2 regions of the Stenotrophomonas sp. ZAC14D1_NAIMI4_1 genome follow, and region 1 is predicted to be linked to the other one. Evidence: riboswitches for the same ligand, from Rfam matches in the RefSeq annotation. Region 1 holds a riboswitch; the other holds the start of a gene.

What was found. Region 1 has a riboswitch for thiamine pyrophosphate ahead of C1927_RS00975 (TonB-dependent siderophore receptor). Riboswitches for the same ligand answer to the same signal wherever they lie in the genome.
Positions count from the first base shown of each region.
Region 2: it holds a riboswitch for thiamine pyrophosphate, as region 1 does, so the genes downstream of both, thiC (phosphomethylpyrimidine synthase ThiC) here and C1927_RS00975 (TonB-dependent siderophore receptor) in region 1, are expected to answer to the same signal.

Region 1 is NZ_CP026001.1:214,162-230,098, forward strand. It holds gene C1927_RS00925 (MFS transporter) at 1-1,003, shown strand, start outside; gene hisN (histidinol-phosphatase) at 1,014-1,802, shown strand; gene C1927_RS00940 (Ax21 family protein) at 2,853-3,428, shown strand; gene C1927_RS00945 (aldehyde reductase) at 3,528-4,559, opposite strand; gene C1927_RS00950 (TetR/AcrR family transcriptional regulator) at 4,685-5,296, shown strand; gene C1927_RS00955 (DUF6624 domain-containing protein) at 5,299-6,216, opposite strand; gene C1927_RS00960 (hypothetical protein) at 6,337-6,660, shown strand; gene C1927_RS00965 (Dyp-type peroxidase) at 6,802-7,776, shown strand; gene pnuC (nicotinamide riboside transporter PnuC) at 7,887-8,450, opposite strand; gene C1927_RS00975 (TonB-dependent siderophore receptor) at 8,459-10,648, opposite strand; TPP riboswitch at 10,719-10,813, opposite strand; gene C1927_RS00980 (phosphotransferase) at 10,866-11,993, opposite strand; gene C1927_RS00985 (glycine zipper 2TM domain-containing protein) at 12,134-12,505, opposite strand; gene C1927_RS00990 (response regulator transcription factor) at 12,695-13,327, opposite strand; gene C1927_RS00995 (transporter substrate-binding domain-containing protein) at 13,344-15,937, shown strand, end outside.
Region 2 is NZ_CP026001.1:3,767,235-3,783,171, forward strand. It holds gene C1927_RS17300 (TonB-dependent receptor) at 103-2,970, opposite strand; gene C1927_RS17305 (helix-turn-helix transcriptional regulator) at 3,020-3,919, opposite strand; gene C1927_RS17310 (winged helix-turn-helix domain-containing protein) at 4,035-6,350, opposite strand; gene C1927_RS17315 (ion channel) at 6,609-7,280, opposite strand; gene thiC (phosphomethylpyrimidine synthase ThiC) at 7,403-9,199, opposite strand; TPP riboswitch at 9,283-9,384, opposite strand; gene C1927_RS17325 (BCCT family transporter) at 9,523-11,100, shown strand; gene ggt (gamma-glutamyltransferase) at 11,656-13,374, opposite strand; gene ilvC (ketol-acid reductoisomerase) at 14,101-15,075, shown strand; gene ilvG (acetolactate synthase 2 catalytic subunit) at 15,114-15,937, shown strand, end outside.

The DNA.
Region 1 (15,937 bases):
CGTTCTTGGCCTGATTCTGCTTTGCTTGGGTGCAGGCTCGCTTCTGGCCATGCCGGCTTCCGGCGCACTGGCCGCCAGGTTTGGCTGTCGCAACGTGATGATCGCTACGACCGCCATCATCTGTATCAGCCTGCCGTTGCTGGCCATAGCATCCAATGCGTGGCTTCTGGGCGGCGCATTGTTCGTCTTCGGCGCGGGCGTTGGCGCGATGGACTGCACGATGAACATGCAGGCCGTGGTCGTGGAGCGGGAGGCTGACCGGGCGATGATGTCGGGCTTCCATGCGTTCTTCAGCATCGGTGGCTTCATTGGCGCTGCAGCAATGACTGCATTGCTGTCCTCGCACGTTGGGCCGGTAACCGCGGCACTGGCAGGCATTGTCGCCATGGCGCTGATCGCCGTCGTATCCCTCAAGCACTGGCGTGGCGAAGCTCTGCATCAGGATGGCCCTCTTCTGGCCTGGCCCAAGGGTATTGTTCTGTTCCTGGGCATTCTCGCGTTCGTGGTGTTCTTGGCCGAAGGCTCGATGCTGGACTGGAGCGCAGTCTTCTTGGCTGATGTCCGCGAAGTAAAGCCGGCCATGGCCGGCCTTGGCTATGTCACCTTCGCCTTGACCATGACGGTAACTCGCCTGTTCGGTGACTCGGTGGTCGAACGGCTGGGCCGTATTCGGTCCATCGTGGTGGGTGCGCTGCTCGCAAGCGTTGGCTTCCTGGTTCTGACTTGGGTAACGCCGTGGCAGGCCTCTCTGGCCGGCTACGTGCTGTTGGGCCTGGGCTGCGCAAACATCGTGCCGGCAGTCTTTTCCTTGGCCGGCAATCAGAAGCGCATGCCCGAGAGCATTGCCATCACGGCCGTGACCACACTTGGCTACTCCGGTGTACTCGCCGGCCCTGCGCTGATCGGGTTCGCTGCACACGGCATCGGTCTGGTGGGCGCCTTCATGGGTGTGGCGATCCTGCTGGTCGGCGTGGCTCTCTCCACCCGTTGGCTCAAGGTCTGAGGAAGCCTCCATGAGCAGCAATATCAGTGGAGCGATCGACATCTCGTTTCTTCATCAGCTTGCCGATCTCGCTGACGCGCAGACGCTGTCCCGTTTCCGCACGCCGATTGATGTAGATGCCAAGTACAAGGAAGGCGACAAGTTCGACCCGGTTACTGATGCCGATCGCCAAGCTGAAGTTGCCATGCGCGCGCTCATCAGAGAGCGTTTCCCTGAGCATGCAATCCTGGGCGAAGAGTTCGGTTCTGAGGGCGACGGTGACTTCTGCTGGGTGCTCGATCCGGTCGACGGTACCAAGCCCTTCATCTGTGGGATCCCGGTATGGGGAACGCTCATCGGTCTGACGCACAAAGGCGTGGCCACGCGCGGCATGATGAGTCAGCCATTCACGGGTGAGCGCTTTTGGGCTGACGCGGATGGCGCCTGGCATCAGCGTGGTTCATCCGTGGAACGTATGCACACTCGTCGTGTCGATCTGTCCGAGGCAATCCTGCATACGACCAGCCCGCAGGGATACCAAGGCGCTCTCGCAGAGGGCTTCGCCCGCTTGAAGGACCAGGTTCGAATGACCCGCTATGGTGGAGAGTGCTACGCCATGGTCATGGTCGCAGCCGGCCATATCGATCTCGCCCTTGAGCCCTCTCTGCAGCCTTACGACATCGTGGCGCTGATTCCCATCATTGAGAAGGCCGGTGGGGTTGTCACTCGCCTTGATGGCGGGCGCCCCGAGATCGGCGGGCCTGTCCTGATCTCCGGTAGCGCCGTGCTGCACGAGCACGCGCTGGAGATCCTGCGATGAGCGATGCCAAGCAGTCCAACGCACAGCTGGGTATCTTCCTGTGACCAGTCTATTTAGGAACCTGCTCATCTGTGTAGACGATCCCGCCAAGTATTGGGACTTGCTCCGGAGTGAGGTGGCCAACGCCCTGGCATATCGCGCAAAAGCGCGCATCCTGCTCGTCCGTCCACGTCCGGTTCTAGCCGTGTACTCGGCATCAAACGCTCTAGGCCTGCGCTATGCAGCAAATGCGCTCCAGCGGAAGGCTGCTACCGCAGAGTCCTCACTGAGAGAGCTTGTTCAGTGCTCCTCGTCGGATGAGCAAAACCAAGCCTCTCTGCATGTGCTCGACGAGCAGCCAAGTGCGGAATACATTGCAAACGTCGCCCTGCCTGAGCGCAGCGATCGAGTAGTCATTGCGCTCGATCGAAGGGGTCCATCGCGGCATCCTGATCAAGAGGTAGCGCTCAAGTAGAAAAGGCCTCCACTTCGGCCGATTCCGCAATATCATCAGCTCAAGCTTAGCTCTTGGGCGGGCAGAAATGTGCACTTCAAATGATGTGTTTGAGGTGCAACCGGAGGGCTTCTGCGGGCGCTATAGATGCAATCTGCGGGCAGCGTAGCTGCATTGCTGGCATCCTCAGTTTGACGTTATGGATCGAGCTTAACCCTGTTGAGGGACCCACTTTTCAGATAGCTCTGGTGACTCGGTCAGCCGATCAGCGATGTCGTGCGCACGGCGCGTTACCATTAGGCCTCGCTAGTCAGCCTGCCAAGTCAGGCAAGCGGTGGAGGAGTGAGCAGCGACTCCAATCCAGCTCGCATTTGTCCCGATAGTTTGTGTAGATGATTGTTCCCATAGTTTGGGCAATCGGCAGGAACTCTGGGGACATGGCTACACGGCCTAGACAGAGTTCCCTGAACAGCAACTTCATTCATGTACTGGTCAGTTCAATATTCAGGGTCGATTTCATCAGCAAACGGATAATTCACACCTGTCGACCGCCTCTTCTCTCTCCCTCTCCCGGGGAGGCGGCCGGCGAAACCAAAAATAATTAAAGGTGTGTCCCGATGAACAAGAATTCGCTGCTTGCCCTGGGTCTGCTGGCTGCCCTGCCGTTCGCTGCATCGGCTGCCGATGGCCTGTCGTACAACTACGTTGAAGGCGGTTACGTGAACACCGATGCCAAGGGCGGCGACGCCGATGGCTGGGGCGTCAAGGGCTCGGTTGCCGTGCACCCGAACTTCTCGGTCTTCGCTGATTACAGCAAGCAGGAAACCGACACCTTCAAGAACGACGTCGACCAGTGGCGCATCGGCGCCGGCTACAACTACGGCATCGCACCGAACACCGACCTGGTGGCTCGTGTTGCGTACCAGAAGTTCGACATGAAGCACGGCCTGGACTTCAACGGCTACTCCACCGAAGTGGGCCTGCGCACTGCCTTTACCCCGAACCTGGAAGGCTACGCGCTGGCCGGCTACGAGGATTACAGCAAGAAGCACGGCATCAACCCGGAAGGCGAGTTCTACGGCCGCGTCGGCGCCACCGCCAAGTTCACCCCGAACTGGGGCCTGAGTGGCGAAGTGAAGCTGGCCAAGGCCGGCGACCGCGAGTGGTTCGTGGGCCCGCGCTTCACCTGGTAAGAACAGCAATGCAGTAAAAGCGTGTTACCGGCGTGTGCTCTCTCTCTCTCCCACACGCCACCGAAGCCCGGCCTTGCGCCGGGCTTCTTTTTTTGTGGATTACGGTTGGGCTTCCACCAGGCCCAGCCGCAGCAGGCTCTCGGCGGTGGCCACGATGGCGTCCTCGCGCGAACGCGGTGCCCAGCCCAGCAGGCGCTGCGCCTTTTCGCTGGTGGCGTTCATCGTGCGGCCCAGCAGCGGCACCGAACCACGCAGCGCCGGGTCCTTCAGCGCACCCAGGCGTACCACCCAGTTGGGGATGACCCGCGTGCTGACCTTGTCGGCGGCCGCGCCCAGGCGCTGCTTCAGGACCTGCGCGACTTCACCCAGCCACAGGCTGTCGCCGGCGATGGCGATGAAGCGCTCGCCATTGGCGGCCGGGTGGGTCATTGCGCGCAGGTGCAGGTCGGCTACGTCGCGGACATCGACGAAGCCGCAGTTGATCTTCGGCGACCCCTTCTGGCCCTGCAGCAGGTTGCGCACCAGGCGGATGGAATGTGAGTAGTCGCCGCCCAGCACCGGGCCGAGCACGGCGGTGGGATTGACCACCGACAGCTGCAGGCCATTGCCCTCACGTGCAATGAAGTCCCACGCAGCGCGCTCGGACAGGGTCTTGGACTTCTGGTACAGCCAGACATCGCCGGACAGATCGCTCCAGTCGGTTTCATTGAAGGGCCGGCCGATGTCGCCGTGGCCGGCGCAGATGGCACCGAAGGCCGAGGTCAGCACCACCCGCTGCATGCCGGCATCGCGCGCGGCACGCAGCACGCGCAGGTTGCCGTCCACGGCCGGGCGCACCCATTGCTCCTCGCGGGTCTGTTCGCCGGTGGGCGTGGGCGAGGCGCCATGCATCACATGGCTGCAACCCGCAACGGCTTCGGCCCAGCCCTCGTCGCGGCCGAGGTCGGCCACCACGAAGCAGAGGCGATCGCCCGGCTCGGCGCCGCCGACCTTCAGCTGCTGGCGCACCTCCGCCTCGCGCGACAGTGAGCGCACCGTGGTGCGGACGTCATAGCCGGCCGCGAGCAGGGCCAGGATGCAGTGCTGGGCGATGAAGCCGGTACCACCGGTCACCAGGACGGTCGTTTTCATGGGAACTCTCCAGATACGTGGGGGGATTGGCGGACCACCCCGGCGCGGATCCGGCGGCAGGGCGGCTATGTCTACAGCTGTATACATGCGTTGCCCGCCATTGTCTACAACTGTATACTTAACGCATGAACACGCCCGCCGCACCGTCTGCCAGCAAGCCCCGCCAACGTGATGCCGAAGCCACCCGTGAGGCGATCCTGGCGTCCGCCCGCCGCGCCTTCGCCCAGTCCGGCTATGACGGCGCCGGCGTGCGTGAAATCGCCGCCGGGGCCGGGGTGACGGCGATGATGGTCAACCGCTACTTCGGCTCAAAGGAGCAGCTGTTCGCGGAGGTGGTGGAGGACACCATGACCCAGGGCAGCCTGATTGCCGGCGGCATCATGGACCAGCCGGAACCGGGCAAGGCGCTGGCGCGCGCGCTGGTGAAGATGACCCGCGCCGACGCCACGCCCATGGATGGCTTCCTGATCACTTTCCATTCCGCATCGAGCCCGCTGGCAGCGGAGATCGGCCGCGACAAGATCGCCGCGCACCACCTGAAGACGGTGGCCGCCTCGCTGCAGGGCACGCAGCGGGCCGAGCGCGCCGCGCTCATCCTGGCGATGATTTCCGGCTTCCAGGTGATGCGGCAGATGATCGCGTTGCCGGCCCTCGCCCATGCCGACGAGGACGAGCTGGCCGAGCTGCTGGGCACGGTGTTCGAGCGCCTGATCCAGCGGCCCGCATCCGGGCCGTAGGATCAGTTCACCGGCTTGCCGTAACTTTCGGCGAGGATGGCCTTGTACTCGGCCAGTGACGGCAGGCCCATGGCGCTGCGCCGCGCGTCCAGGCCGGGCATGTCCTCGGTAGGGCGCAACTGCATCGCGCCGTCGTCGCCCTGCACGAACTGGCTGCCGTAGCGCTGCGGCTTGCCCTGCGCCACCAGCACGCGGTCGGTGAGCAGGGCCACGTCGGCACGGTCGGCCTCATCTGCCTTGGCGGCGTGTTCGATCAATGGCAGCACCTGGGCCTGGAATCCAGGGTCCTGGTCGGCGTGCTGCACCAGCAGCCAGGCTGCCTTGGCGCCATCGCGGCCGACCTTTGAACGGGTTGGCCAGCCCTTCTCGGCGATCACGGTCTTCAGCCACTCCGCATTGGCCTTGGCCACGGGCAGGGTGCTCTTGAAGGCCTCGCCGCCGCCAGCCGCAATTGCCGCATGCTGCGCGGCCTGGTCACGCGCTTCGCGGTCGAGCAGTTCCTTGCGCAACGGTTCGTCCATCTGTGCGGCACGCTGCTTCTGCATCGCTTCGGCACGCGCCAGCATCTGTGGCCACGCCGGTTCGGCACGCAGGGCATTCAGGCCGGGGCGATCCTTGTGCAGCAGGTCGTCGAGGGGCAGACGGTCCTGGCCCAGCAGCGCGACGACGTAGGCCATCGCTGCGGCGTGGTCGCCGGCGGCGGCAGTGCATTCGACCAGCAACAATTCGCCGCCGTCCGGGAAGCGTTCGCCCTTGTGGTACATCGCGCCGAGCGTATCGGCGCAGCCTTTCACGTCGTCGTCCTGATAGCGCTGCAGAGCCTCGAAGAACGAACCGGCTTCGGCCGCGTGGGCGCTGCCGGCCGCAGCCAGCAGTGCAAGCAGTGCCGGTGCCAGGCGGAATGCGTGGATGGATGCCATCGGGTCTTCCTCCATGAAGGGCGTTGCACGGGCAAGGCCATGCCGCCGGAGCCTGCAGTGTGCCAGTGTTCGCGCCTAGTGGCGGGCGGCATACTGGCGCGGAGCCCGGGAGACGCCCACATGGAACCGCCTGTATCCGCTTATGTGCAACGCGCCGATGGCAACGCCGTGCAGGTCAGCCTGCTGGATGAAACCCCGCGCGCCGCGCTGCTGGCACTGGGCTTCCGTGGGCAGGGCGGGACGCTGCAGCGCGGGGTTGGCGACGATGACGAGAAGGCACGGCTGTTCATCGCACTGCGTGACTGCGGCATCGCCTTTTCGGACGGCCGCGAATGGTGCCCGGCCGAAGTCTTTGCCTGGCTGCGCGAGCGCGGCTTGTTGGCAGGCGCTTTCCTGCGTATCGCGTGGCAGGGGCCGGACCGGTTCGAGATCACCCGCGGATAGTCGCGCGGCACCTGCGCGCGCGAGGCCGCATCCATGCAGTGGCGAACTGAGAACCGCTCCGTCGCTGGCAGGGGTGTTCCGCTAGAATCGCCCGCACTTCGCCGCGCGCGATGCGCCCGCCCCACGCCAGCAGGATGTACCGTGAATTCCCAGCCCGCACCGATCACCGCCCTCAACCACACCCTCGACAACGAGCCGCAGCAGATCACCGCGCCGTTGACCCACTCGGCCGCGTTCCTGGTGCTGAAGGTGAAGGACGATGCCGGTTCCATCGCCAGGGTGCGCGAGGTGCTGGGCAGCAGCGATGACCTGATCAAGAACACCGCCATCCGCGATATCGAGCGCACCTTCACCTGCAACGTGGCCATCGGCCACCGCGTGTGGGAGCCGTTGGTGGGCACCGCGCCGCCGCGCGAGCTGAAGCCGTTCCGCGAGATCAAGGGCGCCACGCATACCGCCGTGTCCACCCCGGGTGACCTGCTGTACCACGTGCGTGCGCGCACGATGGACCTGATCGTGGCCTTCGAGCGCAACCTGCTGATGGCGTTCGGTGATGCCGTGGAAACGGTCGATGACGTGGCCGGCTTCCGCTACTTCGATGGCCGTGACCTGCTGGACTTCGTCGATGGCACGGCCAACCCGGAAGGGCTGTCGCTGCCCGAAGCCACGATCGTCGGCGACGAAGATCCCGAGCACGCCGGCGGCAGTTACGTGGTGGTGCAGAAGTACCTGCACAACCTCGATGCCTGGCGCGCCCAGAAGACCGAGGCGCAGGAGGCCATCATCGGCCGCACCAAGCACGACAACATCGAACTGGACGATGCCCCGGCCGACGCGCAGAAATCGCACAAGACGCTCTGCACCATCGAGGATGCCGACGGCGAACACGAGATCCTGCGCGACAACATGCCCTTCGCCAACCCGGGCCGCGGCGAGTACGGCACCTACTTCATCGGTTACACGCGCCGCCTGTGGGTGATCGAGCAGATGCTCGAGCGCATGTTCATCGGCAACCCCGCGCCGCTGCACGACCGCATCCTCGATTTCTCCACCGCCACCACCGGTGTCACCTTCTTCGCACCCTCGCGCAAGGTGCTGGCCGACCTGGGCGACTGACCCTCACGCCACGCGTGAAGGCCATGTCCAGTAGAGCCACGCCATGCGTGGATGGCCGCCCGGTAGATGCCAACCTTGGTTGGCAGAAGCACGCCAACCCAGGTTGGCGGCTACCGAAGCTCCTGCTCGCGCGCCGCAGCGCTCCACGCGCGCAGGCCGAACGCGGCCAGGCCCAGGAAGAACACGTACAGCGCCGCGGTCACGTGCAACGACTTGAACAGGTACGCGCCCACATAGACCACGTCCACCGCGATCCACACCCACCAGCACGCCACATGGCGGCGCGCCTGCCACCACTGGCCGACCAGGCTGAGCGCGGTCAGCATCGCATCCAGCCACGGCAGCGCCGCATCGGTGAAGGTGTGCATGGCGGTGCCCAGGGCGATGCCACCGCACAGGCCGAGGGCCAGGTCGCGCAGCGCCTTGCCGCGCGCCAGCGGCACGATGCGGATGCTGCCCTCGTCGGCGGCATGCTGGCGCCAGTTGATCCAGCCATAGACCAGGAAGCCACCGAAGGCGACCTGCAGCAGCGTGTCCGAGTACAGCTTGGCCTCGGCGAACACCAGGCCATACAGCGCCACCGACAGCAGGCCCACCGGCCACGCCACCAGCCGGCGCCGGGCCATCAGCCAGACGCCGAGCACGCTGCACAGCGCTGCGGTCCACTCGAGCAGGACGCCGCTCACAGTGCGAACGTCACCGACAGGCGGGCCTGCCGCGGTGCGCCGGGGAACAGGTAGTAATCACCACCGCTGCTGCCGGTATCGCGCCAGTAGAAGCGGTTGAAGACGTTGTCCACCGACAGGTTCCAGGTCACCGCACGTTCGTGCAGGCGGTGCTGGAAGCGCAGGCCGGCGTCGAACACCGAGTAGTCCGGCGCGCGCACGCCACCATCGGCGCGGGCGACGTTGGAGGAGGCATAGCGCCAGCCGCCGGTCACGTCCAGGCCCTGCACGAAGGGCAGCGCATAGGCCAGGTGCACGCTGGCGCGCACCTTGGGCACGTTCACCAGCTGGTGGCCTTCATAGGCCGGCGTGCCGGTATCGCGCGCACGCGCCTGCAGCACGCTGGCACTGGCCACGATCTGCAGGGCATCGGTCAGCTGGCCGTTGGCGGTCAGCTCCAGGCCGGTGTGGGTCTGCGTGCCCTGCTGCACGAAGGTGTAACCGGCCTCGCTGTCGTCCGGCTGGGCGAACTGGTACGGCTGGGAGATGCGGAACAGTGCCGCGCCCACGGTCAGTGTGTCGGCCGGCACGTACTTCACGCCCACTTCCAGCTGCCGCGACTGCACCGACGGCAGGAATTCATCGGCATTGGAGGTCCAGAACGGGGCCTCCTGGCCCAGCGAGATGCCGCGCACATAGCTGCCGTAGACGTTGAGCTGGTCGTTGGCCTTCCACACCAGCGCGGTCTGCGGCAGGAAGCGCGACAGGCGGCTCTGCCGCTGCGGGGTGCCGCGCTTGTCATAGGCACGCTCGTCCAGGCGCACGAAGCGACCACCGGCCAGCCACTGCCAGTCATCGCCGAGGCTGATGCGGTCCAGCGCGAACACGGACGTCTGGCGGCTGTCGAGGCGGCGCGCGGACGGGCCGGGCTGCAGCGGCGAGGGCGCGTAGACCGGCACCTGTGCATCGTGGATGTTGGCGCTGCCCACGTACTCGTTGACGCTGGGGCGGCGGTCGACGGTGCGGCGGAAATGGTCGGCGCCGATGGTCAGTTCGTTGCTGATGCTGTCGGTATCGAAGCGGCCGCGCAGTTCGGCGCGCGCCTGCTGGTTGCGGCGGGTGTCGTCCGGGCTGCGGTAGTCGTAGATGTCGTAGTCGCCATTGGGCGCGAAGTAATTGCCCGGCGTGCTGCCATCGGCGCACTGCGCGGTGTAGTAGCAGCCATAAGCGAAGGCCACGTTGTCATCGATGACCGAGCGGCTGTAGCCCACCGACACGCGCGACTGCCAGCGCTCGTTGAAATCGTAGGTGTGCAGCGCGGTGATGTTGGTGCTGGCGATATCCACCGGCCGCTGCCACGGCTGGTAGCCCAGCAGGTGCTTGCGGTCGACGCCGCGCGGCAGTTCGCTGGCGCCCAGCAGCTGGTAGCCGGACACCGAGCGCTGCGTGCTGGTCTGGTAGTTGGCATCCACTTCCAGCTTGCCGCGTTCGCCGATCAGCCAGTCCGCCGCCAGCGAGTAGAAATTGCGGTTGCCATCGGCGTGCTCGACGTAGGAATTGCTGGCATCCCAGGCGGCATTGAGGCGCACGCCAAAACGCGGCGTGATCCAATGGCCGATATCGGCGGCGACATAGCGCGAGCCTTCCGAATCGGTGCCCAGCGTGACGGTGCGCACTTCGGCCGGGCGCTTGCCCACGTAGTTGATGATGCCGCCCGGAGCCATCACGCCGGCGGCGAGGCCCGCTTCACCCTTGAGGATCTGCACTTCCTGCACGTTCTCCAGCGCCAGGCGCTGTTCGCCGGCGATGGCCAGGCCGTTGAAGCGGTAGCCGGTGGCGGCATCCAGGGCGAAGCCGCGGATGGCGATGTTCTGGTAGTAGCCGACCGGCGCGTAGGCATCGCCCAGCGACGCATCGTTGCTGGCCAGCTCGGACAGCGAGCGCACCTGGCGGCGGTCGAGATAGTCGCGGTCCAGCACGTTCACCGAGGCCGGCGTGTCCTGCCAGCTGCCGCCACCGAAGGCATTGGCGCGCGAGGTATCGCCGGCGGGTTTGCCGGCCTGCACGCGCACGGCGGCCAGTTCGGTCGGCGTGCGTTCGGCGCCGGGGGCGGCCACGTCGGGCGACGCCTCGGCTGCGCTGGCGTGCAGCGGCAGGGCGGCGCAGAGGGCAAGGGCGAGCAGGGTGGGGCGCAGGCAGCGGTTCATTCGGTTCGTCTTCTGACAGCAAGGGAGACGAAGCGACGGCGCACGGACGCACCTGCCCGGACCGGGGGTGCGACTGCTGCTCAAAGCTCCCTACGCCGGTGCAAACCGGATCAGGTTCCAAGGGACTCTCTCAGCCTGGCAATCCAGGCACCCCCGCTTCAGGTGACCATTTCACTACAAATGCCGGCGATTTGCGAGCCAGGGGCCCCCGATGCCCTCACGCCGCCGCGCGCAGTGCCTGCAGCAGCCCTTGCCCTGCCTCGCTATGGAACCATGCCGGATGCCCCAGCATGAACGGCTGCCACGCCACGTCGGCATTGGCGGTGGAGCCGGTGATGCCTTCGAAATACTCCACTTCGGACAGTGCGAAGTCGAAATGGACCATCGGCAGCAGGTCGGCCAGCAGCTGCACGCGCGCGGCCGACAGCGGCAGCACCTCGCGGTAGCCCTGCAGCAGGGCCAGGGCGATGTCGATGCGCACGGCGTCGGCACCACGCTCCAGTTCCAGCCAGGCCACCGCATTGCGCTCGATGGCCGTAGCCAGGTCGAACAGCGCGCTGGTGGGCGAGGCCAGGCCGAAATCCAGCACGGTGGCCACCGCGCCGTCGGCATCCCACAGCAGGTTGGAGACGTGCCAGTCGTTGTGGGCCCACAGCCGTGGCTCATCACGCAGGCGCGCCGCCAGGCCCGCATGCCAGGGCAGCACGTCGGCGCGCAGCTGCGCCTGCCAGGGAATGCACGCCAGGTAGCGGGCCAGCCCAGGCCGGTTTGGCAGGTCGGCCTGCAGCGCGGCAATGGGGTCATCGGCGCGGATCAGGTCATCGCGCGCCACCAGGATGTGGGTGCTGCGCTGCGGCGCCGCGTAGCTGGCCGACGCCTGGTGCAGGCGTGCCAGCATGCGCCCGGCCTGCCGCGCCTGCGCGCTGTCGGTCAGCAGCGACCACGACACCGCGTCGCGGTACAGGTCCGCGCCGGCACCGGCCGCATGCAGTTCATAGGTCCACGACCCGTGTTCGACCGCCGTGGCACCGTCGGCGGCGGCCAGGACCTGCACCACCGGCACGCCGTGTGCGGCCAGGTGGGCGATGAAATGGTGTTCTTCCTGCAGGCAGGCGGCGCTGCGCACGCTGTGGTGGTGGCGCTTGATGAATACCCGGCCCATTGCGCCTTCGATGATCGCCGCTGCCGACAGCGGGCGCGGGCTGTGCCAGTGCAGCGTGCTGTCCGCTGCCAGCGCCGGGTACCGCGTGCGCAGCCACGCGACTTCGTCGGCGCTGATCGCCGGCCAGTCGGCAGCGACCTCGTCGTTGTTGAGGCCCTGCACGCGATGGGGGGAAGAAGTCATGCCGCAGCCGCTGCCCGGAAAGGAATCACCAAGGCTGCGCATTCAACGCCATGGGCGCGGCGGACGCAACCGGCGGGCGGGAACGAAAACGGGCAGGTCAGCGACCTGCCCGTTGCCTGGATCACCAGGGAATGCTGCGCTTACCAGCCGCGATGACGGCCACGGTCGTGGTAATGGCGGCGGTCATGGCCACGGTCGTGGTAGCCGCGGCTGTAACCACGGTTGTAGCCGCGGTCGTAACGACGGTTGTCATAGCGACGGTCGTAGCGGCGGTCGTGGTGGTCCTTGGTGGTCAGGTTACCGATCGCACCACCGGCCACGGCGCCGCCGACGGTCGCGGTCGGGTCGCCGTTGGAGATCAGATGGCCGGCCACGCCGCCCACCACCGCACCGACCACGGTGCGCTTGTCCTTCCTCGACATCGCGCTGGCATCGCTGACCACGGCCACGCCGGCCAGCAGGGCAAGCGCCATCGCCAGGCCACGGAAGCTGATTGCGGACGTACTGATCATGTTCGGTTCTCCTGTCTGGGCATGCCACGGTGGGCAGGGAGGGCGGGGGCGCCCCGGCTGCCGTGATGTCCACGCTGGGCTTCCAACATTGTCGGAACATTGCGCGTGGACACCGTGCGGCGTGCGCATTCATCTAGCGTCAAACGGCATGAAGCCTGCCTGAAAGTTCAATCGCCAGAGGGGAAGGATTCAGATTTTGCCGTCACGCAGGTAGTCGAACAGCTCGGCGTCGCCCTTCAGCCCCAGCTTGAGCATCGCATCGCCCTTCTGCCGGCTGATGGTGCTGACGCTCTTGTGCAGCTGCACGGAAATTTCCTTCACCGTCATCCCGGTGCCCAGCAGGCGCAGCACTTCCACTTCACGTGGCGACAGCGGCTTGCCATCGCCCTCGCGCATGCGCCAGCTGCCCGCTTCCTCCACCCGCTCGCGCAGGCTGCGGCTGATGTAGGGCTGGCCGCGATACACCGTCTGGATGGCCTGCGGCAGTTCGTCCATCGACGAGCCCTTGTCGACCAGGCCGAGCACGCCGCTGTCCAGCACCATGCGCAGGATGGCCAGGTTGTTGGACACGCTCAGCATCAGCACCGGCAGGTCGGGGTAGCGCCGGCGGATCATGCCGATCATCGCGAAGCCATCGGCCTGCGCGCTGCCGGGCATCGAGTAGTCGGTCACCAGCATGTCGCAGGGCTGGCTGGCCAGCACGGCCATCAGGGCCTGCACGCTTTCCGCTTCGCCGACGACCCGGCCCACGCCGCTGGATTCGATCACGGCACGGGTGCCGATGCGTACTACCGGGTGGTCGTCTGCGATGATGATGCGCAAGGGGAGAACATCACAGATGCGGAACCGGGCAGTACGTGGATGGGCCTTCCTGCTGGGGCTGCTGGGCCTGTGCGCGCTGGCGCAGGCGGCACCCGGGGCATTGCTGCTCAGTCCGCAGGATCGCGCCTACCTTGCCGCACATCCGGTCATCGTCGTCGGCCAGTATGACAGTGGCTGGCCCCCGTTCGAATCACTCAAGGACGGTCAACAGGTAGGACTGGGCCCAGATTATCTGTCGCTTTTCGCACGTCAACTAGGCGTGAAGGTTGAAGCGCGCCAGTACCCGGACTGGAGTGCCGTGCTGGACGCGGCCTGTCGCGGCGAAATCGACGTGGTGATGAACGTCGCCCTCAACGCCGACCGCGCGAACTGCCTGGTCTCGACCGCCGCCTATGCCGAAGCACCCTTGGCGCTGGTAGGCCGCGCGGGGGATCTGCGTTCGTCGAGCAACCCCGACCTGGACGATCTGCGCGTGGTGATCGAGCGCGATTTCCTCACCGGGCCGCAGATCCGCGCCCGGTACCCGCGGGCGCGGCAGATCGTCGCGGACGATACATCTGCGGCCCTCCAGATGGTCAAAGACGACAAGGCCGATGTCTTCATCGGCAATGCCTACGTCGCGACGGCGTTGATTGCGCGCTCGTCGCTGCAGGGCGTGGTGCTGCTGCGCCCCAGCGATCTGCCGCCGGAGCGGCTGCACTTCGCCGTCCCCGCGGTGAAGCAGCCCTTGGCCGACGCACTGGATGTGGCCCTGGCCGGTACCAGCCAGGCGCAGCGCGATGCCTTTGCACGGCACTGGCTGCCCACGCCGCAATGGTCCGCGTCGGCGCAGCTGGCCCTTAGCCAGGCCGAGAAGCTGGTCCTCCAGCAGCGGGTGAAGATCGCCTACCCGCCCAATGCGCCGCCGCTGTCGTTCGCCGACCGGTACCGGAAGCCGGGCGGGCTGGCAGGCCAGTTCCTGCAGCGCCTTGAGGCGGCGGGTGCCACGCTGGACATCGAGGACAGCCACGATTGGTACGACGCCCGCGAGAAGGCCCGTCGCGGCGAGCTCAATGCGGTGATGGGCATTCCCAACGACTCGCATTACCTGGGGCCGGACTGGATCTTCAGCCAGCCCTATCTCACGGTTCCCAATGTGATCGTGTCAGCCATCAACGGGCCGCCGGTGCTGGGCCTGGGGGATCTGCGCGGCAAGCGCGTGCTGTTGTCCGACCCGGACAGGCTGCGGGCGCGGGTGCTGCAGGAAGCCCCCGATGCCAGGATCATCGCTGCGCGCAGCACCGAACAGGCCCTGCAGCGCCTGGAGGCCGGCGATGCTGACGTCTATGTCGGCAATCTTTCGCTGGTCGATCACCTGCTGCGCAGCCGCTTCAGCGGGCACCTGCAGATTGCGGCGCCGGCCGGCTTCAACGACCAGATGGCGCTGGCGGTGGATCGCGACCATGCCGCCCTGGCCACGGTCTTCGACCGCCTGCTGTTGCAGATGGAGGAGGGCGAGAAGCAGGCGCTGCGCGATCAGCTGCTTGCCACCGATGCCCGGCACGGCTTCGCACTGCATGGTGGCATGGGCTGGAGCCTGCCCATCCTGCTGGTGCTGCTGACCGGTGCACTGGTGCATGCGATCGGCTACGTGCGCCTGCGCCGTGAAGTGGCCGTCCGCCGTGACGTCGAGCAGCGCCTGGCGGAGGTGAGTGACAACCTGCCGGCGGTGGTCTACCAGGCCCGCCATGACGCCCAGGGCCGGCTCAGTTTTCCGTTCATCGCGGGCGACATGCAGCCCCTGTTCGGCATCACCGGCGACATGGCGATGGCCGATGCCGGCGCGTTGCTGGCCTGCATCGATGAAGCGGACCGCGAGCACCTGATGCGCACGATCGAGGTCGCCAAGCGCAACTTCGCCCCGCTCGCGCTGGAATTCCGCGTGCAGCCCGTTGGCCTGCCACCCTGCTGGGTGCGCACCGAAGCCCACCCCTATTCGGCCGAGGCCGGCGCGGTGACCTGGAGCGGCTACTGGGTGGATGTGAGCGAGGCACGCGCGCAGGCCGATGCGCTGGCCGCGGCCACCCGCGAGGCGGAACAGGCGGTGGAAGCCAAGTCGCGCTTCCTGGCCACCATGAGCCACGAGATCCGCACACCGATGAGCGGCGTGCTGGGCATGCTGGAAGTGCTCTCGCATTCGCCGCTGGACCAGGAACAGAAGCGCATCATCGGGGTGATCGAGGATTCGGCGCAGATGCTGCGGCAGATCCTCGATGACATCCTCGACTACTCGCGCATGGAGGCCGATGCGCTGCCGCTGGCGCCGGTACCGACGCCGCTGCGGCCGCTGCTGGAAAGCGTGTGCAGCCTGCTGTCGGCGCAGGCCACCGCGCGCGGCCTGGACCTGCAGGTGGAGATCGATCCGCGGCTGGCACAGGCGCACGAGGTCGATGGCGTGCGCCTGCGCCAGATCATCTTCAACCTGCTCAGCAACGCCATCAAGTTCACCGCGCAGGGCAGCGTGCGCCTGCAGGTGGATGTCCTCGGGGCCACCACCGCAGAGGGCGGCCAGCCGCTGCGGCTGAGCGTGTCGGACACCGGCATCGGCATCGCCGAGGAGCAGATCCCGCA
Region 2 (15,937 bases), 1.1 Mb from region 1:
TTTCATGGGCGGGCGCCACACGCCAGGCGCCGCACAAAGAAAGAGGGCGGACCTTGCGGCCCGCCCTCCTCTACTACGTACCTATTGCGACGCTTCGATGGATCAGAAGCGCTGGGTGTACTTCATGTACAGGAAGCGACCCACGTCGAAGCCACCGTAGTAGGCGAACGACGAGTTCGGGGCCGAGTACATCAGCGGACCCTTGTGATCGAACACGTTGTTGGCGCCCAGGGCGATGGTGGCATCCCACGGTGCCTTCCAGCTGACCTGCAGGTCGTGGAAGGTGTTGGAGCCGGTCTTGCGCAGCGGATCAGCCTCGCCATTGGCGTAGTGGTTCGGCGCATTGCACCAGAACTCGCCGGTGTCGATGCAGCTTTCCTTCATGCCCGAGTAGTAGCGAGCGGTGTAGTTCACGCCGAAATCGCCGTACTGCCAGTTGACGCCCAGGTTCGAACGCACGCGGAACAGGCCGGCTTCGCCGACACGACCGATCATGATGTTGTTGCCTGCAGCGTTCTGGCCCTGCTCGTCGTACTTGGACATGTAGCTGGTCGTCCAGTCGATGTTGAACTGGCCGATGGCCAGCTCCGGCAGGCGGTACTTGACACCCAGGTCGTAACCTTCGGTTTCCATCTTGCCGAGGTTGGCGGTGCCGTAGGTGATGGCGCTCACGTGGCCGTCATCGGCACGGACGACGTCCGCGCAACGGGCCGAGTTGCCCAGCACGTAGCAGTCACGCAGGATGCGGTCGACGCTGTCAGCGATGATCATGTCGCTGATTTCGTACTTGTACCAATCCAGCGACAGGTCCAGGCCCTGCACGAACTGCGGGCTCCACACCAGGCCGAAGGTGGTGCTCTTCGAGGTTTCCGGCTTCAGGTTCGGGTTGGCACCGGAGACGAACTGGTCACCCGACTGGCACGGCAGGGTCGAGCAGACCTTGTTGCCCTGGCCAACCTGGGTGTAGCCCACCGGCACGCCGCCGGCGTTGCACGCAGCGTTGCCGTTGACCGAGCCCGGAGCGCTGATGCCGCAGGGATCGATGTACGACTCGAAGCTCGAGCTCAGGCCACCGTACAGGTCGCTGATGGTCGGGGCGCGGAAGCCTTCGGCGTAGGTGCCGCGGACCAGCAGGCCGTCCATCGGACGCCAGGTCAGGCCGAACTTGCTGTTGGTGGTGCCACCGAAGTTGCTGTAGTCCGAATAACGGCTGGCAACGTTCAGGGTCAGTTCCTTGGCGAAGGCCACGTCAGCCAGCAGCGGCACGTTCAGTTCGAGGTAGACCTCGTTCAGATCGTACTCACCGCGGGTCGGCTTCTGGCCCAGGCCGGTGGACTGGCCCGACTGTGCGAAGGCGTCCGGCACGTAGCTGCCTTCTTCCTTGCGGTGCTCGACACCCAGGGCGAAGCCCAGGTCACCGGCCGGCAGGGTCACGATGGAACCGGCCAGGTTGGCGGTGAAGCTGGTGGTCTTGGTGATGCCGCGGGTGGTGAAGGTCGGGAACAGGAAGTCCTGCAGTTCCTGGTCAGCCAGCGAACCCTGGCCTGCAACGCCGTACGGCAGCAGCGGGTTCCACGGGCGGCAGCCCGACAGCGACGGGTCCAGCACGCCCTTGACGCCGCACTGGGCGACACCGTTGTCGTCGATGTACGAAGCGCCCAGTGCCTGGCGGGCACCGATCAGGCTCATGTCACCGCGGTTGGTCTTGATCGACTCGTTGCGGTTCCACAGTGCGCCGACGTCCCAATCGAAGGTCTTGCCGGCGAAGTCGAAGTAGCCGCTGACGGTCGGCGCGAAGCGCAGGGTCTTCAGCTGGCTGTCGGTGGTACGCGGCACTTCCCACAGGCGACGGCGGAAGCTGACGTCCTGGCCCTTCACCGGGTTGAAGGCGCTGCTGCCGCTCAGCGGGGTGTTGATGTCCGTCGAATTGGACTGGTACGGGTAGCCGGCGATCTGCTGGAACGTCTGGCGCTCGTTGTAGAGCAGGTCAGTGTTCAGGCTGATCGAATCGGTGAAGTCGTAGGTGCCGTTGATGTAGACCGACTTGCGCTTCACGCCGGTCAGCAGGGTCATCTGCTGGTTGGCGTTGGAGTACTCGTCTTCGGTCAGCTCGTGGTAGTCGGCTGCGTTGGTCGGGTTGCCACCGGCGTTGAGGGTTTCCCACACCGCGGTTTTGGACGTGCGCGAGCAGTCGTACAGGGTCGGGTTGCACCAGGTGCTGTTCTGGCTGATCGGGCTCCAGTCAGCCGAGGTCGAGTTCGGACCCAGCGAGCCGTCACGGCTGTACCAGCGGTCCTTGGCCCACACCGGATCCTGCTTGTTGTATTCGGCCGACAGGGTCAGGCTGCCGCGCTCACCGCGGGCACCCAGGGTCATCGAATAGGTTTCGGTGTCGCCGTCGCCGTTGCCGTACTGGCCAACGTAGACCTGGGCTTCGCCACCGTCGAAGTTCTTGCGGGTGATCACGTTCACGACGCCGGCGATGGCATCCGAACCGTAGATCGAGGACGCGCCGTCCTTCAGGATCTCGATGCGCTCAACGGCCGACATCGGGATCTGGCTCAGGTCCTGCAGGCCAGCGGTGGAAGCGCCCAGGCGCTTGCCGTTCATCAGCACCAGGGTGCGCTCGGCGCCCAGGTTGCGGATGTCGACGTAGTAGCCGCCGACGTTCTCGCCCGAAGCCAGCGACTCCGAACGGGAGATGGCCGGGGAGCCGGCCGAAGTGAGGTTGTTCAGCACGTCAGCGACGCTCGAGAAGCCCTGCTTTTCCAGGCTTTCACGGGTCATCGTCAGGATCGGCTGCTGCGTCTCCATGGCGGCGCCGCGGATGCGCGAACCGGTGACCGAAATACGATCGAGGTCGGTGGTGCCAGAAGCCGCTTCCTGGGCGGAAGCAAACGCAGGCGTCAGCGCCAGCGCAATGCCGGCCGGCAGCAGGCCGAGACGCACTGCGGGATTACGGAAGTTCATCAATCTCTCCAAGGTACGTGTTAGCAGCGTGTTAAAACACCCCAGCACGTTACGATTGCGTTGCAGCGCTGTATTTGCGCGACACACCCGGAGACTTTGCCGATTGTGGCGGAAGCTTCGCGCCGTTTTCACGAAAACGCGAAGCAGAGGTGCCATAGCGCGCGCGGAAGGCGCGGGCGAAGCTGCAGCAGTTGTCGAAGCCGCTGGCGGCGGCCACCTCGCCCACCATCATGTCGGTGTCGCGCAGCAGGTCTGCGGCACGCTCCAGGCGCAGGCGTGCGGACAGCGACTGCGGGCTTTCCTCGTACAGGCTCTGGAAGGTCTTGGAGAGGTACCAGCTGGAGAAGTTGGTCAGCTCGGCCAGTTCGCCGATGCGCACCACGCGGTGGCTGTTGCCTTCCAGGTACAGGCGGGCGCGCTGCATGCGGCCGAATACCTGGCGCTTGCGGCTGCGCGAGCGGCCCGGGCAACGCTGCACGTTGTCCGCCATGCTGCGCTGCAGGCCGGCCAGGTGCAGCAGCAGCGGGCGCAGTGCCGGCGCCGGCAGGCCATTGGCCAGCGCATCACGCCACAGGCGCAGGCCGACACGGGCGTCGCTGCGGCTCATCCGGCCGCGCCCTGCGTACAGGCCGCAGTCGGCCATCTCGGCCAGCACGCGCAGCGCTTCGGCGTTCAGGCTCAGGCCCACGCACAGGCCGTTGCGGCCGGCCTGCACCAGCGGGCGCGATTCCTTCTCGAACGCGATCCATTCGCCCTGGCGCAGCCGGAAGCGGCCTTCCTTCGCCTCGACCCAGGAGGTGCCACGCACCTGCATCCACACCGTGAAGCTGGTGCCGGAGGTCTGCAGGCTGCCGAGACGGGCCACGCCCAGGCAGGTCGGCGAGACGTCGTCGATGGCCTTGTCGAGGGACACGGTTTGGCCGCGATCGGCCAGGGAGAGTTGACGCATGGAGGCACCACGGATTTGCCAAGTACAGGCCACCGTTTTGCCTAATCAGGTGCCTCCGCGTCAGGAAAGTCTGACGAGATCGCCACGAATTCGCGACGAGATCCCCACGAAGAAGTTACGAAGGCCCATTCTCTTTGAAAATCATAAACTTGCTGAAGGCCGGAAACAGCGGCGGTGGCTGCCGGGGCAGGCGCATGACGCCAATGTCGGCGCCGTCACTGACCGCCAGGGCGAGGTACAGGTCGTTTCCGTCAGCGCTGGCGCTCAGGCCATTGCCAGCACTCAGCCGCTGCGCATCCAGGCAGCGCTCCGGCTGCTCCTGGCCATCGCGCATGCGCACCAGCGTGGTGGCGCAGGCATTGCTCGTGCCCAGGTAATCAACACCGCCCTGCCCCGCCACGGTCCAGGTCCGGTAGCGCCAACGGCTGGGCCGGTCCTGGCTGATCTGCTGGACGCTGTCCGGCGCCAGGGCCGGATCGATCGACCACAGCCCGCTTGCGGCCAAGCGGGTGAACACCACGCGCCCGCCGCTGCGGTCGAAGCGGGCCTGGGACACGCCTTCCAGGCTGGCCAGGCGCCGCCACGGTTGGCTGCTGCGGTCGAACAGGCTCAAGCGGGTGTGCTGGTCCGCATCACGCTCCAGCACCAGCAACTGGTCCGGCGCCGCCCCGTACAGGACCTGCAGGGGCTGCTCGACCGGCACTGGCAGCAGCTGCAGCCGCTCGTCGCGGGGAGCGATCTCATAGACCACCGCCTTGCCATGCTCATCGCGGCCTACCACCAGCACCTGGCGGCTGTCCTCGGACCAGTCCGGGGCCTGCCGGCCTTCCGGGCGCAGCCCTTCGATCGGCCGCAGCGAATCAGGCCGCTGCAGGTCCGCCCACCACAGCGCGAAGCTGCCGGAACGGTCGGAACTGAAGACCATCTGGTGGCCATCGGGGGCAAGCATCGGCTGCCCGTCACGCCCACTGGAGGCAAACAGGCGCTCGCTGGCGCCGGTCGACGGCATCCTGAACACGCCGAACTGAGCGCGGCGATGGACGAAGGCGAGCATGTCGCCGCGTCGCGACACCGCCGGCCACTGCGCATCATCCAGGCCGGCATCACGCAGGGTGCGCCGTGCCACGTCCAGGTAGTACAGGCGCGCTTCGCTGTCCACGCGGCGGCCGAACACGATGCTGCGGCCATCGCCGAGCCAGGCCCAGCCGCGCAGTTCCGCTGCCTCGTTGGTCAACTGCTCGGGCGTGCCGCCCGCAGCCGGCACACGCCACAGATCGCCCAGCTGCGGGTTGCGCACGAACACCAGCCAGCGGCCGTCCGGCGAGTAACGCGGCGCGTAGTCGAAATCGTCCTCGTCCACGGCGTAATCGAGCGCACGCCACTGCCCGGTGGGCAGGTCCAGCACGCGGATGCCGCGATGGGCGTAACGGCCCACCATGCTGCCGAACACCAGGCCACGGCCATCAGGCGTCCAGTCGAAGCTCAGCAGTTCGGTGCCATCACAGCGGGTGGCCTGGCGCAGCGCGCCGCCGGTGGCACTGGCCACCAGCACCTGGCAGCTGCCGCCAGCGCCGAAACGCGCAAAGGCGATCTCGCGGCCATCCGGCGACCAGGTGGGGAAACGATCGTTGGCACCTTCCGGCGGCGACAGCAGCTGGCGCGCCGGCGCATTGCCTGAGGTCTGCACCTTGATCGCGTTGCCGCCCTTGCCGTCCTCGTTGGCGCCTTCATAGGCAACCTGCGAACCGTCCGGCGACAGCGTGGGATAGGTCTCGAATCCAGCGGTTGCGGTGATCAGCCGGTACGGGCGCTCGGGGCTGCCGATCACGCGCGTGCCGTCTTCCACGGCGGCATCCACCGGCGAACTCACCGGCGACGGACGCCGCACCAGCAGCACGGTCATCACCAGCAACGCCAGCAACATGGCAATGCCCAGCGCCAGCAGCAGGCGCCGGCGCCAGTGACGCCAGCGACGGCGTGCCAGCGACTGCGCAGCAGCCGGCGGCGCTGCCAGCGCAGCATCGATGGCTTCGGCCAGCGGCGGCGTTGCGTCTTCAGCGCCTTCCGGCGCTGCATCGGCCAGCACCTGCACCGGTACAAGCAATCGATAGCCGGTCTTGGCGATGGTTTCGATGTACGCCTGGCCGTTGTCCTGGTCGGTGCTGAACGCCTTGCGCAGCTGCGTCACGGCCTGGGTCAGCACATCGTTGGTCGGCAGCGTATCCGGCCACACTTCGGCGAACAGTTCTTCGCGCGTGACCACGCGCCCGGGTTGACGCAGCAGCACGCGAAGCACGCCCAACGCCTTCGGCGTCAGCCGACGCGGACGACGCGCGCCCACGACATCGACCTCTCGCGAGGACAATGTCACGGTGCAATCGCCGATGCGTATGCGATCGGCTTCAGGCGGCTGGGTTTCGCTGCTGGTCATCTGCTGCTACAGGTTTGAAACGGGCCACGGAAACAACGATGGGTCGATACCACTCAGTCCGGGGCACAGCGAGAAGCCAGATTCCGCAAAAAGCATCAGCGCATACCGCAAAAAAAACCAAGCCGACGAATATTAGCCTATGCAGGTTACCTCGCCTACGCGTGGACGACATCAGGCTCTCTCTCGCCGACGCATTCACATAAGCAGCAACATCATTCGCGCCCTTTTGGGCGCGAAATTTTTATCTGACGTTCATTTTCAAAGCCGCCGGATCATGGTCAGGCCGACCAGTCGCGAAACCACCAGAGCGACGTACATAACCCCGGAAAACTGCTCCAGCATGACCAATGCGCGTGCCTGCGGATGCAGTGGAACCACGTCACTGAGCCCTACCCCGGACAGCAAGCTGAAGCTCAGATAAAGCAGTTCCATCCACGTGCGTTGAGGGCCCTCTCCGCTGCCCTGGAAACTGCCCGGATACCACTGCTGGCACACTGCAAATGCGAACGCGAATCCCCACGCGAGCAACGTGAACGTGGCACCGGCAGCGAACAGTTCATCGCGGGTGACCTTGTGGTCCTGCAGCATGTAGGCGATCAACGCGCCTGCCGTATAGAAATACAGCAGGCTTTCCAGCAGCTGCGCCGTGGTGCCCAGCGCCGGGCGGTCCAGCAGCGCACCGGCGATGGAGAACACCACTGACGGGATGGCCAGCACCAGCGCCAGCCATGTTCCCAGCGGGCTGCGTTGCACCACCCACAGCGCAAGGCCGAGCACGGCCATGCCGAACACGCCGAGTGCGGCACGCCCGCCTGCAGTGTCATCCAGCGCCGGGTACAGCAGCACGGCAATCAGCTGCGCACCCAGCAACCAGGCAGAAGGATGACGGCGGGCGATGGCCAGCCAGCGGGTGGTGATGGCAACGGGCATGGCGTCCTTCCCCTGGTCGATGGCGCGAGGATAGCCGGTGCGGCGTGGATGCGTGGTGGTAGCGCCGGGCCCATGCCCGGCGGTTTCCACAGACCGCTGCGCTCGCCGGGCATGGCCTGGCGCTACCGCTGCCAACCTGCCTCGGCGTAGTCGCGCACATCCTGGGTGATCTTCATCGAGCAGAAGTTCGGGCCACACATCGAACAGAAATGCGCCTGCTTGTGTGCATCCTTCGGCAACGTTTCGTCGTGGAAGGCCTTGGCCTTTTCCGGATCCAGGCCGAGGTGGAACTGGTCTTCCCAGCGGAACTCGAAGCGTGCCTTGCTCAGTGCGTTGTCGCGCACCTGCGCACCGGGATGGCCCTTGGCAAGGTCCGCCGCATGCGCTGCGATGCGATAGGCCATGATGCCGTCGCGCACGTCCTGGCGGTTGGGCAGTCCCAGGTGTTCCTTCGGCGTCACGTAGCAGAGCATCGCCGTGCCGAACCAGCCGATCATCGCCGCACCGATGGCACTGGTGATGTGGTCGTAGCCCGGTGCGATGTCGGTGGTCAGCGGCCCCAGCGTGTAGAACGGCGCTTCACCGCATTCGCGCAGCTGCTTGTCCATGTTTTCCTTGATCAGCTGCATCGGCACGTGGCCAGGGCCTTCGATCATGGTCTGCACATCGTGCTTCCAGGCGATCTTCGTCAGTTCGCCCAGCGTTTCCAGCTCTCCGAACTGTGCTGCGTCGTTGGCATCGGCAATGCAGCCCGGGCGCAGTCCATCGCCCAGCGAGAAGGTCACGTCGTAGGCCTTCATGATTTCGCAGATCTCTTCGAAATGCGTGTAGAGGAAGTTCTCTTTGCGGTGGGCCAGGCACCACTTGGCCATGATCGAGCCGCCGCGGCTGACGATGCCGGTCACCCGGCTGGCGGTGAGCGGCACATAGCGCAGCAGCACGCCGGCATGGATGGTGAAGTAATCCACGCCCTGCTCGGCCTGTTCGATCAGCGTGTCGCGGAAGATCTCCCACGTCAGCGCTTCGGCGCGGCCGTCGACCTTCTCCAGCGCCTGGTAGATCGGCACCGTGCCGATCGCCACCGGCGAGTTGCGGATGATCCACTCGCGGGTTTCGTGGATGTGCTTGCCGGTGGACAGGTCCATCACGGTGTCGCCGCCCCAGCGGATTGCCCACACCAGCTTCTCCACCTCTTCGGCGATGCCCGAGGACACCGCGCTGTTGCCGATGTTGGCGTTGATCTTGGTGAGGAAGTTGCGGCCGATGATCATCGGCTCGCTTTCCGGGTGGTTGATGTTGTTGGGCAGCACCGCGCGCCCGCGGGCGATTTCATCGCGTACGAATTCGGGGGTGATGATGTTCTGGATGGCAGCGCCAAACGATTGCCCCGGATGCTGTCGCAGCAGCGCTGCATCACGGATCGCTTCCAGCCGCTGGTTTTCGCGGATGGCGACGAATTCCATTTCCGGCGTGATGATGCCGCGCCGCGCGTAATGCATCTGGGTGACGTTGGCACCGGCACGCGCACGCCGTGGCAGGCTGCGCGCCGGGAAACGCACGGGGTCGAGCTTTGCATCCTGCTCGCGGCCACGGCCGAACGCAGAGCTCAAGCCATCAAGCTGCTCGGTATCGCCACGCTCCTCCACCCAGCCACGGCGCAACGCCGGCAGCCCTGCAGAGAGATCGATCTGCACCTCTGGATCGGTGTACGGGCCGGACGTGTCGTAGACGGTGACCGGCGCGTTCTCGCCGCCGCCGAACAGCGCGGGCGTGCGCGCCAGCACGATCTCGCGCATGGGCACGCGCAGGTCCGGGCGTGAGCCGGGCACGTGGATCTTGCGCGAACCGGCAATCGGCTCGGTCACCGAGGCGGAGAGTTGCTGGGCCTGTTGCTGCAGGGCGGAAAGCTGTGCGTTCATCGGGCATCGTCCAGAAAGGTCAGGGACGAAGCGGCGGCGCACTGCGCACCGCGCCCGGACGGTCCTTGGGCGGACTCCGGGCACGGCTGCACTGCAAAGCTTCCCTACGCCGGTATGAGCCGGATCAGGTTCCAAGGGACTATCTCAACCGCGACCACCAGGCCGCGGTACCCCCGCTTCTTGCCGCGCATTAGAACACAGAGCGACCGTCGTTAACGGAACGATGACATTCCGTTCAGTAACGTGATGCGGTGCCGCATGCGCGGTACTCGCTGCAAGCTCTGGCTCGCTCCCCTCAATCCCTTGATCGGAGAAGCTCCTTCATGGTGTTTCGCGTTTCCATTGCACTGGTCCTGCTGCTGGTGCTGCTCGCCGGTGTGGCTCCCGGCCCCTTCAACAGCGTCGTGCAGAGCATCCTCGGCGAACTCATCCGCGGCATCGGCTGGCTGTACCTGCTGGTGGTGTTTCTCGCGCTGGTGTTCCTGATGTACCTGGCGTTCGGCCGCTTCGGCAACCTGCGTATCGGCGGCGAAGATGCCGAACCCGAATTCTCGCGCGCCAGCTGGATGTCGATGCTGTTCGCCGCCGGCATGGGCATCGGCCTGGTGTTCTGGGGCGCGGCCGAGCCCATCTCGCACTTCAGCAAGCCACCGGAAGGGCTGGCGCCTGAAAGCATGGAAGCGGCGCGCGCTTCGATGCGCTACGCGTTCTTCCACTGGGGCCTGCACCCGTGGGCGATCTACGCACTGATCGGCCTGGCGATGGCCTGGTTCCAGTTCAACCGCAACGGACGCGGCCTGGTCAGCGACATGCTGCAGCCGATCATCGGCCGCCACCACCGCGGCTGGATCGGCAAGGTGGTGAACATCGCCGCCGTCGTCGCCACCGCGATCGGCGTCGCCACCACGCTGGGCTTCGGCACCATCCAGATCGGCGCGGGCGTGGAGCGCATCTTCGGCCTGCATGCCGGCGTGCCCCTGCAGCTGACCATCATCGCGGTGGCGTTCGTGCTGTACATGGCGTCCACGCTGAGTGGCGTGGACAAGGGCATCAAGTGGTTGTCCAACTTCAACCTGGCGCTGGCGGCGTTGCTGCTGGCGCTGGTGCTGGTGCTCGGCCCGACCGGCGCGATCTTCAATACGTTCACCACCACGCTGGGATCCTACCTCAACCAACTGGTGACGATGAGCCTGCGCATGTCGCCGTTCTCGTCCAGCACGTGGGTGGCCGACTGGACGATCTTCTACTGGGCGTGGTGGATTTCCTGGGCACCGTTCGTGGGTTCGTTCATCGCCCGCATCTCGCGCGGGCGCAGCGTGCGTGAGTTCGTGGTGGGCGTGGTGCTGGCACCGACGCTGCTGGGCTTCTTCTGGTTCTCGGTGTTCGGCGGCACGGCCATCTGGTCGCAGATCTTCGGCCATGCCGATCTGGTGCAGGCGCTGGGCAATGGCTACGAGACCGTGCTGTTCACCCTGTTCGACAGCATGCCGCTGCCGTTGCTGCTGTCGTGCATCGCGCTGGTGCTGCTGATGATCTTCTTCGTGACCTCGGCCGATTCGGCAGTGCTGGTACTGGCCAGCATGTCGACCGACGAAGCGGGCGATCCGCCGCTGAAGCGCAAGCTGGCCTGGGGCGTGGGCATTGCGCTGATTGCAGGGGCGCTGCTGCTGGCCGGCGGCCTGGATGCGCTGCAGGGGATGATCACGATCGCGGCGCTGCCGTTCGCGCTGCTGATGGTGCTGGTGATGGTGTCGCTGTACCGGGTGCTGGATGAGGAGTACACGCGGGAGCGGCGGCAGGCGCTGCGGCAGCGGCACATGATCGATGCGTGGATAGCGCGCGAGATGGCGGCGCAGGAAGAGACGCAGGCGGAGGCGGCGCGCGCGCAGGATTCGGATTGAGGGTGTTTTTGCAGGGCTTGCAGCCCTGCACCTGCTCAATGCAACGGCGACGGCAACGGCAGAAGCGGCTCTGGGTTTCTGCTGGTTGGGCGGGGCGGTGTGGGTGGGCAGGACACGCCGTAAACCCGTCCCTGGGGGCTCGATGGCGCCATCCATGGCGCCAACGGTCCTGCCCACCCACACCGCCCCACCCCCGACAGTTTCCCGGTGACGGTTGGTTCTCCACGCCATGCGTGGATGAGGTGTATCGGAAAACAAGAAGGGGTCGGATCCGTTTTCCTGCGGAGAACGGATCCGACCCCAACCCAAAGCGCGCGGCTGTGGCTGTTGCTTTTGCCTTTGCTCTTCTTTTTTCTTTTCCTGCGGTGGCGGCCACGGAAACTGTCAGGGGCCGGGCGGGTGGGTTGGCTGGGGGCGTGAGCCGCATGGATGCGGCGACCGAGCCTACAGGGACGTATTTACGGCGTCCCCCAGACAATCCACCCGCCCGGCCAAGCCAAGCATCCCTGAAACCACCACCACCGCAGAGGGGGCTCAGCCCGTTGGCCGGGAACCTCAGTACCCCGCCGCCTGCCCATCCTTGCGACTCTCCGAAGCGCCGTAGTACACCCCGCTCTCCGGATCACGCATGATCGCCTGGTAGCCGCCATACGGGCCGTCGGCAAACACGATGCGATGCCCCTTGCGCATCAGCGCGCGCACCGTCTCGTACGGGAAGCCGGTTTCCAGGTTCACTTCGCCACCGTCACTCATCGCCGTCGCCTGCCCGGTCGGTTCGGTCGAGCCCTCGTGCTGGATGCGTGGCGCATCGCCGGCTTCCTGCAGGTTCATGCCGAAGTCCACCAGGTTCATCACGATCTGCGCGTGGCCCTGCGGCTGCATCGCGCCACCCATCACGCCGAAGCTGGCGTAGGGCTTGCCGTCCTTGGTGATGAAGCCCGGGATGATGGTCTGGAACGGGCGCTTGCCCGGTGCGTAGCCATTGGGGTGGTTCTTCTGCAGCACGAACATCTCGCCGCGGTCCTGCAGGATGAAGCCCAGCCCCGGCGGTGCCATGCCGCTGCCCATGCCGCGGTAGTTGGACTGGATCAGCGACACCATCATGCCGTCGGCGTCCGCCACGGTCATGTAGATCGTGTCACCCTCCTCCAGCTGCTTGGGCGTGCCCGGCTGCACTTCCTTCAGCGCCTTGTCCATCGAGATCAGCGCGCGGCGCTGCGCGGCGTACTCCTTGGAAATCAGCTTCTGCACCGGTGCCGGCTGGAAGGCCATGTCGGCGTAGAAGCGCGCGCGGTCGGCGAAGGCCAGCTTCTTGGCTTCGACGAACAGGTGCACGTGCTCGGGCGAGCCGAACGGAATCTTCGAGAAATCGTAGCCTTCCAGTACGTTGAGGATCTGCAGCGCGGCGATGCCCTGGCTGTTCGGCGGCAGCTCCCACACGTCATAGCCACGGTAGTTGCTGCTGACCGGTTCAACCCACTCGCCATGATGGTCGGCCATGTCCTGGTAGCTCAGGTAGCCGCCGTTGGCCTTGAAGTAGTCGCCGATGGTGTGGGCGATGGCGCCCTTGTAGAAGGCATCGCGGCCGCCGTCGGCAATCTGCTGCAGGGTGTTGGCCAGGTTCGGGTTCTTCCACATCTCGCCCTTGCGCGGGGCATGGCCGTTGATCGTGAACTGCTCCTTGAAACCGGGGTACTGCGAGAGCTTCGGTACCGAGCGGTCCCAGTAGTAGGCGATGACCTCGGCCACCGGGTGCCCCTCGCGGGCATAGCGGATGGCCGGGGCCAGGTTGTCGGCCATCGGCTTGCGGCCGAAGCGCTCGTGCAGGGCAAACCAGCCATCGACCGCGCCGGGTACGGACACCGGCAGCGGGCCGGTGGCGGGGATGTCCTTCAGGCCGCGACGCTGGAACTCGGCCAGGGTCAGCGACTTCGGCGAGCGGCCCGAGCCGTTGTAGCCGTACAGCTTCTGGGTCTTCGGATCCCAGACGATCGCGAACAGGTCACCGCCGACGCCATTGCCGGTCGGCTCCATCAGGCCCAGGGTGGCGTTGGCGGCGATGGCTGCATCGACGGCCGAGCCACCGGCCTTCATCACGTCCAGCGCGACCTGGGTGGCCAGCGGCTGCGAGGTCGCGGCCATGGCGTGCGGGGCGATCACCTCCGAGCGGGTGGCGAAGGTGTGGCCGGTGATGCGATCGGCGGCGGAAGCCAGGGTCGGCAGGGTCGCCAGCAGGGCGGCGGCAAGCAGGGAACGGGCAAGGCGTCGGGACACGGTCGGGTTCCGATGGAAGGGTGGTCCCCCGATCTTCGCCGTTGCGGCCTTCACGCGGTATCGGGCAGAGGTCATGGGCGGCGGCCGCATTCCGCCGGGCATGGCCCGGCGCTACCTGCGCAGGATCCGGTAGCGCAGGGCCGTGCCCGGCGAGCGCAGCGGCGAAAGACCCCCATTCCCGCGCAAAAAGACCCCCTGAAAAGAGTGAATTCTGGTTCACCAAAACACTTTCGCTGGAAACCATCCTTGTGCCACAAGCGATTGCGCCGGATGCAGCGGAAACCAAAAAAATATCCGTTGCCAGGGTTGACACTGCCGAATCGCCCATGTTTCTCTCGATCACATGTTGCACCACACCACGCCACCGCGAACCCACGTTGAAGCCGCCGACACCGGCGCCGCCTCGCTGCGTTCGATTCTCGTGCTCGTACTTATTACCCAACCAACAGGTGCGGGACGAGCCAGCGTGTAAGCAACAGACACACCGGAACTCGACAAAAACCCGCACCCGCCCCGGTGCGGGTTTTTTCATTTCAAGACCTGGTTTCAGACGCAACCACCATGAACACCGCCAACTGCAAAACCCGGACCTGCCACCCCACGACGCCTCGTGGTGGCTGTGCCCGTGCGACGCACGGCGCCTCCCCCACCGTTTTCCCCTGACCGGCCGGTACGTCGCTTCGACTGCCGGCCGTCTTTTTTCTTCCCACGCAAGGAACCTCCCCCATGAGCACCAACGAACTGCCCCAGACCAAGATCGCCGTCATCGGCTACGGCAGCCAGGGCCGCGCCCACGCACTGAACCTGCGCGAATCCGGCTTCGACGTGGTGGTAGGCCTGCGTCCGGGCGGCCCGACCGAAGCCAAGGCCCAGGCTGATGGCTTCAACGTGGTGGCACCGGCCGAAGCGGTGAAAGACGCTGACCTGGTCGCCGTGCTGACCCCGGACATGGTGCAGAAGAAGCTGTACAACGAGGTGCTGGCGCCGAACATGAAGCAGGGTGCCTGCCTGCTGTTCGCCCACGGCCTGAACGTGCATTACGGCATGATCGAACCGCGCGCCGACCTGGACGTGGTGCTGGTGGCGCCGAAGGGCCCGGGCGCGCTGGTCCGCCGCGAGTACGAGATCGGCCGCGGCGTGCCGTGCATCTGGGCGATCCACCAGGACGTCAGCGGCAATGCCGAACAGCATGCAAAGGCCTATGCGGCCGGCCTGGGCGGCGCCCGCGCCAACCTGATCCAGACCACCTTCAAGGAAGAAACCGAAACCGATCTGTTCGGCGAACAGGCGGTGCTGTGCGGCGGTGCCTCGGCACTGGTGCAGGCCGGCTTCGAGACCCTGGTGGAAGCCGGCTACCAGCCGGAAATCGCCTACTACGAAGTGCTGCACGAACTGAAGCTGATCGTGGACCTGTTCTACGAAGGCGGCATCTCGCGCATGCTGGAATTCGTCTCCGAGACCGCCCAGTACGGCGACTACGTCAGCGGCCCGCGCGTGATCGACGCCGGCACCAAGGAGCGCATGAAGGAAGTCCTGAAGGACATCCAGGACGGCACCTTCACCAAGAACTGGGTGGCCGAGTACGAAGCGGGCCTGCCGAACTACAACAAGTACAAGCAGGCCGACCTGGAGCACCCGATCGAGAAGGTAGGCAAGGAACTGCGCGCCAAGATGGTCTGGTTGCAAGGACAGGCCGCGTAACCACGCGGCCTCCCCCACCCGCTTTGCAAGGTTCCCCCATGAACTCTCCCACACACCGCAGCGCGCCGCCCAACGGCGCGCGCTGGCTGACCCAGGCGCTGGAGACCGAGGGCGTCCGTACGCTGTTCGGCTACCCCGGCGGCACCATCATGCCGTTCTACGACGCGCTGGTGGATTCGTCGCTGAAGCACATCCTGGTGCGCCACGAACAGGGTGCAGCGCTGGCGGCCAATGGCTTCGCCCGCGCCAGCGGCCAGGTTGGCGTCTGCGTGGCCACTTCCGGCCCCGGCGCGTCGAACCTGGTCACCGGCATCGCTGATGCGATGCTGGACTCGGTGCCGATGGTCTGCATCACCGGCCAGGTCGGCACCCCGCTGCTGGGTACCGATGCCTTCCAGGAACTGGATGTGTTCGGCCTGACCCTGCCCATCGTCAAGCACAGCTGGCTGGTGCGCAGCGTCGACGACCTGCCGCGCGTGGTTGCCGATGCCTTCCGCATCGCCCGCGAGGGCCGCCCCGGCCCGGTCCTGATCGACCTGCCCAAGGACGTGCAGCTGGCCGATGCCAGCCACCTGCCGGCGCACGTGCCGGCCAGTGTCGAACCGCCCGCGGCGGCGGCCGATGCAGCAATCGCTGAAGCCATCGCAGCACTGGCGGCGGCCGAAAAGCCGGTCGTCTACGCCGGCGGTGGCATTGCCCTGGGCGAAGCCGTGCAGGACCTGCGCGACTTCGTCGAGGCCAGCGCCATCCCCACCGTGATGACCCTGCGTGGCCTGGGCGCGCTGCCCCCGCAGCACCCGCAGTCGCTGGGCATGCTGGGCATGCACGGCACCCGCGCGGCCAACATGGCCGTGCAGGAAAG